Regions from separate parts of the Buttiauxella sp. S19-1 genome, predicted to be linked through region 3. Evidence: predicted binding sites of a transcription regulator. Region 3 holds the regulator's gene; each other region holds the start of a gene.
What was found. Region 3 encodes LexA, which represses DNA repair genes until DNA is damaged. Its sites were predicted from a motif close to TNCTGTATGTACATACAGNA; they were not measured.
Positions count from the first base shown of each region.

Region 1: the regulator LexA is predicted to act here: its motif matches at 1,288-1,307, upstream of MES37_RS10520 (metal-dependent hydrolase).
Region 2: the regulator LexA is predicted to act here: its motif matches at 879-898, upstream of sulA (SOS-induced cell division inhibitor SulA).
Region 4: the regulator LexA is predicted to act here: its motif matches at 1,140-1,159, upstream of dinB (DNA polymerase IV).

Region 1 covers NZ_JAHWLU010000036.1:33,234-35,438, reverse strand. The annotation lists gene hxpB (hexitol phosphatase HxpB) at 1-294, shown strand, start outside; gene kduD (2-dehydro-3-deoxy-D-gluconate 5-dehydrogenase KduD) at 449-1,210, shown strand; gene MES37_RS10520 (metal-dependent hydrolase) at 1,325-1,915, shown strand; gene MES37_RS10515 (L-cystine transporter) at 2,049-2,205, shown strand, end outside.
Region 2 covers NZ_JAHWLU010000023.1:22,766-24,970, forward strand. The annotation lists gene yccS (YccS family putative transporter) at 1-88, shown strand, start outside; gene MES37_RS08025 (TfoX/Sxy family DNA transformation protein) at 85-699, opposite strand; gene sulA (SOS-induced cell division inhibitor SulA) at 920-1,429, shown strand; gene ompA (porin OmpA) at 1,790-2,205, shown strand, end outside.
Region 3 covers NZ_JAHWLU010000014.1:26,244-28,448, reverse strand. The annotation lists gene plsB (glycerol-3-phosphate 1-O-acyltransferase PlsB) at 1-224, opposite strand, end outside; gene MES37_RS05515 (diacylglycerol kinase) at 351-719, shown strand; gene lexA (transcriptional repressor LexA) at 828-1,436, shown strand; gene dinF (MATE family efflux transporter DinF) at 1,505-2,205, shown strand, end outside.
Region 4 covers NZ_JAHWLU010000004.1:32,442-34,646, forward strand. The annotation lists gene nqrF (NADH:ubiquinone reductase (Na(+)-transporting) subunit F) at 1-835, shown strand, start outside; gene nqrM ((Na+)-NQR maturation NqrM) at 847-1,071, shown strand; gene dinB (DNA polymerase IV) at 1,181-2,205, shown strand, end outside.

The sequences.
Region 1 (2,205 bases), on a different contig from region 3:
CTGGAAATGTTCGACTTACGTTCCCAGTTTGATGCCATCGCCTCGGCAGAACATCTGCCTTACAGCAAGCCCCATCCGCAGGTTTATCTGGATGCCGCTGCTAAATTGGCTGTTGACCCGCTCGCCTGTGTAACGCTTGAAGACTCCGTGAATGGCATGGTTGCCACCAAAGCCGCACGCATGCGTTCTATTGTGGTTCCCGCAGAAGAAAACCGTGACGACGTGCGCTGGTGCCTGGCAAATGTGAAGTTGTCTTCGCTGAGTGAATTACGCGCCGAACACCTGATTGGCTAATTTATTACGATGCGGGGCTCCCCGCATCATTCTCAAAACCATACCGACATCTAATTTTTTAAAACAGTATTTCAAAAATATTTGAGTTTCCCCCCTCCCGTATCTACTCTTTACAGACACGCGCAAATGCGCTTTTCCGGATACCGGAGTAACTATGATTCTCGATGCTTTTAATCTGCAAGGCAAAGTCGCTGTTGTCACGGGATGCGATACAGGACTGGGTCAGGGAATGGCGATTGGCCTTGCCGAGGCTGGTTGTGACATCGTCAGCGTAAACCGCAAAATCCCGCATGAAACGGCGCAAAAAGTGCGAGATTTGGATCGCCGTTTTCTCGCCATCCAGGCAGATTTAAGCCAACAAGACGCGATCCCTGACATCATTGCGCAGGCCGTGGCAGGAATGGGGAAAATAGATATCCTTGTAAATAACGCAGGCACCATTCGCCGGGAAGATGCGCTGGAATTTAGCGAGAAAAACTGGGACGACGTAATGAACCTGAACATTAAATCAGTATTCTTTCTCTCTCAGGCGGTGGCAAAACAGTTCATTAAACAAGGCACTGGCGGCAAGATTATTAATATCGCCTCCATGTTGTCCTTCCAGGGCGGTATCAGAGTCCCGTCTTACACCGCATCTAAAAGTGCCGTGCTTGGCATAACGCGCCTGCTGGCAAATGAATGGGCGCAACATAATATCAATGTCAACGCGATCGCGCCGGGATACATGGCAACCAACAACACTCAACAACTGCGTGATGATGAAGTCCGCAGCCATGAAATCCTCGAGCGAATTCCCGCGGGTCGTTGGGGTGTTCCTGCCGATCTGCAAGGCCCGGTGGTGTTTCTTGCCTCCAGTGCTTCCGATTATGTCAACGGTTACACCATTGCCGTCGACGGAGGCTGGTTAGCCCGCTAAACAACACGCCGCCGGGGAATCCGGCGGTTGCAAAATGTTACGCCGTCACCTCTTCCGTCTACTGTATAAAAACCCTATACTGTATGAATCGACAGTTTTCATCCAGGTAGTATCATGACGGCGGAAGGTCACCTTCTTTTTTCCATTGCCTGTGCAGTATTCGCTAAAAACGCCGAACTCACGCCTGTGCTTGCTCAAGGAGACTGGTGGCATATTGTGCCTTCAGCCATCCTGACCTGTTTGCTGCCTGATATTGACCACCCAAAGTCATTTCTCGGTCAACGCTTGCCGTGGTTTTCCAAACCCATTGCCCGCGCCTGCGGCCATCGGGGCTTTACCCACAGCTTATTTGCCGTCTTCGCAAGCCTTGCACTGTTCTATCTCAAAGTCCCCGAAAGTTGGGTGATTCCCGCCGATGCCCTTCAAGGCATGGTGTTGGGTTACTTAAGCCATATTTTGGCAGATATGCTCACTCCTGCGGGTGTCCCACTCCTTTGGCCCTGCCGTTGGCGCTTTCGCTTTCCCATCATCAGGCCGCAAAAAGGTAATCAACTGGAACGTGCCTTGTGCATGGTGTTGTTTGGTCTGGCCGTGTGGATGCCGCAAAGTGTGCCCGATAACAGCGCGGTGCGCTGGTCATCGCACATGATAATTTCGCTGCAAATGACCTTTAATAGTTTTTTAAATAACCACCTGGAACAATAATTAAACGAAATAGCTCTAATTGTAATAATCAATTCCTTTTGAATATAAGAGTAACTCCAGGGTTCTGGTACGCTTTACAGAATAAAGGTGGCAATCAGTCCATCTGTTTAAAATATACTCAGGAGATACGGGGATGAATTTTCCACTCATAGCGAACGTTATCGTGTTCGTTATTCTATTGCTGTTGCTGGCACAAACTCGCCACAAACAGTGGAGTCTGGCAAAAAAAGTACTGCTTGGTCTGGTGATCGGTGTGGTCTTTGGCCTTGCATTACACACCATTTATGGCG
Region 2 (2,205 bases), on a different contig from region 3:
GTTAGTGCTTCAACAAATTGGCCTGCTGGTTGCGCTATTACCAGAAATATCACGTCTCCAACAACTTGTGTCGCAGCAACATACTTAACGGGTGTGTCGTTGCGCGTAAAGATGCCCCCACTCGACCAACTCCCGGCGCGTTGCCGCCGGGAGTGCGGCTTCATGAACACCACAAATAGCCCCTGCTAAAGCCAACAAGACTTGTACCCCTAGCCCTTTCTTCAAATGTCTCAGTTTTATCCACGACCGTTTTGCACCATAAGCATGAAGGGTGCGCACGTCAGCAATCCCGACTTCCCACAACATCATTTCCAGGCTGTGAGTTAAATTAGGTAAATCTTTGAGACGTTGTTGCGCCTTCAGGCGAGATTTCTCACGGCGAGCGCTAAACAATGCATCGGTTGAAAGCTGCAACAGCTTTTGCCGATCACGCCACAGTCCTTCATCGACATGATAATAATTGAGCGCAATGGCTCGTCCACGTTTGTTATAAACCAGAGACTCTGACGCTCTTGCAACAAAGTAAACTTCCGATTGTTCGCAGGCACGTAGATACAATTCTCCCTCAGAAACCATGGCAAACACCACATTTTCGACGGTCAAACTATAGCCACCAAATAGCGAGCGATAATTTATATCACCTAATGGCGCTAGATATTCTTTTGATTGATGAATCCTTGCATAAGACCGGTTCTTCATGAATATATCCTTAAATATCAATCCATAACATATCATCACAATGTGTAACTGCATCCAGTAATATGAAAATAGGTAACATGATGAGCGACGGCAATCACATTCTTACTTTCCGCAGATTTACATGTCGAAATTGCGATATGCTTTCCGAAATTTAGATTGATCTTTGTCCGAACTGGCATTACTGTATATTCATACAGTAACCCATCAGGCGGGATTAACTATGCAATCACATAACGTTCTAACTCACGTTGCCACTGTTCCAGGTTCTGCGCCTTCATTGGCTCAGTCATCAGCAGGTAACAACATTAAAGGGTTGATCAGTGAAGTGATCTACAGCGAAGATCAGCCCTGGATTACACAGTTAGTGTTGCTGCCCTTGCTGCAACAGCTTGGTCAGCAATCTCGCTGGCAGTTGTGGTTAACGCCACAACAGAAATTGAGTCGTCAGTGGGTGCAGTCAGCTGGTCTTCCGCTGACAAAAGTGATGCAGGTAAGCCAGTTAGATCCACTTTTTACCGTAGATGCTATGGTAAAAGCATTGCAGACAGGAAATTACAGTGTTGTTATTGGTTGGTTACCGGAAGAATTGACCGACGAAGAGCATTTTCAGCTATCATCAGCAGCTGAAATGGGTAAGGCAATTGGCTTTATTATGCGTCCAACTCGTACCTCAAAAACAGGATGTCGACCACGAAGTGGTCTAAAAATTCATTCTAGTTTGTATCATTAAGTAAATTTAAGAGAAATCCTGGAACTTTTTCTTCTCTGCTGACAATTCATTGTGAATTATGAAGAATCCCCGCTGCAAGCCGCTCCAGGCGGCATTCCGCCAGTTTTAAGAAGCCTATTTTTCGCGCAAAGTTGTTAAAAAGTGTGTACTCAAATCGTTTTTTTTCATATGCCTGAGGGACTTCACACTTGTAAGTTTTCAACTACGTTGTAGACTTTAGCTCGCCAGGGTTGCTCTTCCATAACACCGATTGATCGGTAGAGTAACAAGTGAGCATAAACTCGGGCGAAGGATTTAACCCTGGGCTTTAGAGCGATTTTAAAGCTCATGGCCTTTTTGGATGATAATGAGGCGCAAAAAATGAAAAAGACAGCTATCGCGATTGCAGTGGCACTGGCTGGCTTCGCTACCGTAGCGCAGGCCGCACCGAAAGATAACACCTGGTATGCAGGTGGTAAGTTGGGTTGGTCCCAGTTCCACGACACCGGTTTCTACGGAAACGGTTTCCAGAACAACAATGGCCCAACTCACAGCAGCCAACTGGGTGCTGGTGCATTCGGTGGTTACCAGGTTAACCCGTACGTTGGTTTCGAAATGGGTTACGACTGGTTAGGTCGTATGCCTTACAAGGGCAGCGTTGATAACGGTGCTTTCAAAGCGCAAGGCGTTCAACTGGCTGCTAAACTGAGCTACCCAATCAACGACGATCTGGATATCTACACTCGTCTGGGTGGTATGGTATGGCGTGCAGACGCTAAAGGTAACTACGCTTCTAC
Region 3 (2,205 bases):
TCGATTTCTAACGGCTCGAGAGGGTCGGGCAAGTTATGCGCGAGACATTGTGCGCGCAGCGTTAATAAGTCCGCCTTGGAGTTATACGGCAGGACATACATAATCGGGCGTGTGGGATCTAAGCCCAGTTCGGCTTGTGGATCTGCCGGAATGGACTTGCTCTTTACCAGAACGCCTAATGGTAAATTAAGTAATTTGTAGTAGATTCTTGGCCAGCCTGACATAAACGATGTAAAGCCTCAGGTTAATGATGCAAATTCGCCGCAAGAATATCAGAATCTGGCTCAGATTTCTGTGGCGTTGCAATATAGATAAGCATTGACCCAAATAATTTGAAAAGGTTTCCCAAAATGGCGAGCAGTACCACTGGACTTACCCGTATCATCAAAGCCGCAGGCTACTCATGGAAAGGGCTCAAAGCAGCCTGGATTAACGAAGCGGCTTTCCGCCAGGAAGGGGTTAGCGCGCTCATCGCCATCGCCATCGCCTGCTGGTTAGATGTTGACCCTATCACCCGTATTTTACTGATTGGTTCTGTTGTGCTGGTCATGATTGTCGAAATTCTCAATAGCGCTATCGAGGCGCTTGTTGACCGTGTTGGTACCGATTACCACGAGCTTTCAGGACGGGCCAAGGACATGGGGTCTGCTGCCGTATTAATCGCCATTATCCTCGCAGTTATTACCTGGGTCACACTGCTTTGGCCGCATTTGCGATGATCTTTCCAGAATAGTTAAGTCCCTGGTTTTTTGCTCAATTTGTGGTTCCAAAATCGCCTTTGACTGTATATACTCACAGCATAACTGTATAAACACCCAGGGGGCGGAATGAAAGCGTTAACTACCAGGCAGCAAGAGGTGTTTGATCTTATTCGGGATCATATCAGCCAGACCGGCATGCCACCGACTCGTGCCGAGATTGCTCAACGTCTGGGGTTCCGTTCTCCGAACGCCGCTGAAGAGCACCTGAAAGCACTTGCCCGTAAAGGCGTCATTGAGATTATCTCTGGTGCGTCGCGCGGTATCCGCTTGCTGGTGGAAGAAGTTACCGGTATTCCGCTGGTTGGGCGTGTTGCTGCGGGGGAACCACTCCTTGCACAACAGCACATCGAAGGCCATTACCAGGTTGACCCATCACTGTTTAAACCAAATGCCGATTTCCTGTTGCGCGTTAGCGGGATGTCTATGAAAGACATCGGTATTATGGACGGCGACCTGCTTGCAGTTCATAAAACTCAGGATGTGCGTAACGGCCAGGTTGTGGTGGCGCGTATTGACGACGAAGTGACTGTTAAGCGCTTAAAGCAGCAGGGTAATACCGTTCATCTTCTGCCTGAAAATAGCGAATTTGAACCTATTGTGGTTGACCTGCGCGAACATAACTTCTCTATTGAAGGGTTGGCGGTTGGGGTAATTCGCAACGGCGACTGGCTGTAAACTTCTCCAGATGATGCGCTTTAATGCGCATCATCGTCTTAATTCTCTTATCTCTTCCTGGATTGGCCATGCGATTTTTCTCGACGGCTGACAGAGCTCTCTGGCGCCTCGCCTTACCCATGATTTTTTCCAACATCACCGTGCCTTTACTGGGCCTTGTTGATACCGCGGTAATTGGTCATTTGGATAGCCCTGTTTATCTTGGCGGTGTCGCTATTGGTGCGACGGCAACCAGCTTCTTATTTATGCTGTTGCTGTTTTTGCGCATGAGCACCACCGGTTTAACTGCCCAGGCATTTGGTGCCAATAATCCCTCTGCTTTAGCGCGTGCACTGGTTCAGCCCTTGCTATTGGCGTTAGGAGCAGGGGTGGCGATCGTCTTACTGCGTGAACCGCTGATATCCCTGGCCTTGCATATCGTCGGCGGCAATGAAGATGTTTTGTTGCAGGCCCGGCGATTCCTTGAAATACGTTGGCTTAGTGCGCCAGCCTCGCTTGCCAACCTGGTCTTGTTGGGCTGGTTGTTAGGCGTTCAGTATGCGCGTGCGCCAGTTATCTTGCTGGTTGTCGGAAACGTACTGAATATCGTGCTGGATGTGTGGCTGGTCATGGGGCTACACATGGATGTTCAGGGCGCGGCACTCGCCACCGTCACCGCAGAATATGCGACGTTTATCATTGGTTTGCTGATGGTGAAAAAGGTTATGGGTTTGCGCGGAATCAGCTTTGAGATGCTCAAAGAGTCCTGGCGCGGGAATGTGCGGCGTCT
Region 4 (2,205 bases), on a different contig from region 3:
GAAATGGGAGTGTGAAGTTATCTCTAATGATAACAAAGCCACCTTCATTAAAGAGCTCAAACTGCGTATCCCTGATGGTGATGTTGTGCCGTTCCGTGCTGGTGGCTATATCCAGATTGAAAGTCCACCGCATGAGGTTAACTACCAGGACTTCGATGTTCCTCAGGAATATCGTGGCGACTGGGATAAGTTTAATCTGTTCCGCTTCAAGTCGGTGGTTAAAGAGCCATGCGTTCGCGCTTACTCAATGGCTAACTATCCAGATGAGAAAGGCATTATCATGCTGAACGTGCGTATCGCTACGCCGCCGCCGAATGTGCCTGATGCGCCTCCGGGGATTATGTCCTCATATATATGGTCGTTAAAAGCGGGCGACAAAGTGACAATATCCGGTCCATTTGGTGAGTTCTTTGCTAAAGAGACGGACGCTGAAATGGTGTTCATCGGCGGTGGTGCAGGTATGGCACCAATGCGATCACACATTTTTGACCAGCTTAAACGTCTTCATAGCACGCGAAAAATGAGTTTCTGGTACGGTGCTCGCTCTTCGCGTGAGATGTTCTACGAAGAAGAGTTTGAAAAACTGGCTCAGGAAAACCCGAACTTCACGTTCAATGTGGCGCTCTCAGATCCGCAACCAGAAGACAACTGGACTGGTTACACCGGCTTCATCCACAACGTATTGCTTGAAAACTATCTTCGTAGCCATCCGGCACCAGAAGATTGTGAGTTCTATATGTGTGGGCCGCCTATGATGAATGCCGCGGTTATCAAAATGCTCAAAGATTTGGGTGTTGAGGATGACAACATCATGCTAGATGACTTTGGCGGCTGACAGGAGCGTTTATGCTGACAGTATTTTTAGCCACCTTCGTTATTTTTCTACTGGTGATCTTTGGAATGTCACTGGGCGTTATTGTGAAGCGCAAATCGCTTCAGGGTAGCTGTGGTGGTATTGCCGCGTTAGGCATGGAGAAAGTTTGTAACTGCCCTGAACCCTGTGATGCTCGTAAGAAGCGTATCGCAAGGGCTGAGCGGCAAGCAAAACTTCAGCAGAACCGCATCCTGTAAACCAGTAAAACCTCCCGCATCGTCGGGAGGTTTTCTTTCCATTGAAGACTTTCCTCCTTAATTATTTTAACTGTATACTTATCCAGTAATATAACTGGTGCGAACAAGTATGCGTAAAATCATTCATGTCGATATGGACTGCTTTTTTGCCGCCGTAGAAATGCGTGATAACCCAACTCTGCGGGATATTCCGATAGCTATTGGAGGTAGTGCGAAAAGGCGCGGTGTCATTAGTACGGCAAATTATCCCGCTAGAAAATTTGGTGTGCACAGCGCGATGTCGACTGCAATGGCTCTCAAGTTATGCCCACATCTGACACTGCTTCCTGGACGTTTTGATGCTTACAAAGAAGCTTCAAATCATATCCGGGAAATTTTTAGCCGCTACACAACGCTTATCGAACCGCTGTCACTTGATGAGGCTTATCTGGATGTCACTGATAGCCCGAACTGCCATGGTTCTGCAACTCTCATGGCCAGGGAAATTCGCCAGACTATTTCAGATGAACTTAATCTCACCGCATCGGCTGGTATTGCACCGGTTAAATTCCTCGCCAAAATTGCCTCTGACCTCAATAAACCTAACGGGCAGTTCTTGATCACTCCCGAGGAGATTCCAGCATTTTTGCAAACCTTACCGCTTGGAAAAATCCCCGGCGTAGGGAAAGTTACAGCGGGCAAACTGGAAAGCCTTGGGTTGCGCACCTGTGCCGATGTGCAGAAAACGGATTTAGCTTCGTTACTCAAGCGGTTTGGCAAATTTGGCCGTGTACTGTGGGAGCGTAGTCAGGGTATAGATGAACGCGAGATTAACAATGAGCGGCAACGTAAATCTGTCGGAGTTGAAAAAACACTCGCGGAAGATATTCATCAGTGGCAGGAGTGTGAGGCTATTATTGAGCAACTCTATCCTGAACTTGAACGCCGTTTGAAAAAGGTAAAACCTGATTTATTGATTGCCCGCCAGGGTATCAAACTTAAGTTTAATGATTTCCAGCAAACGACTCAGGAACATGTCTGGCCTCAGCTGAATAAAGCCGATTTAATCGCTATTGCGAAGCAAACGTGGGAAGAACGGCGAGGAGGGCGGGGAGTCAGGCTGGTGGGGTTACATGTGACTTTACTGGACCCGCA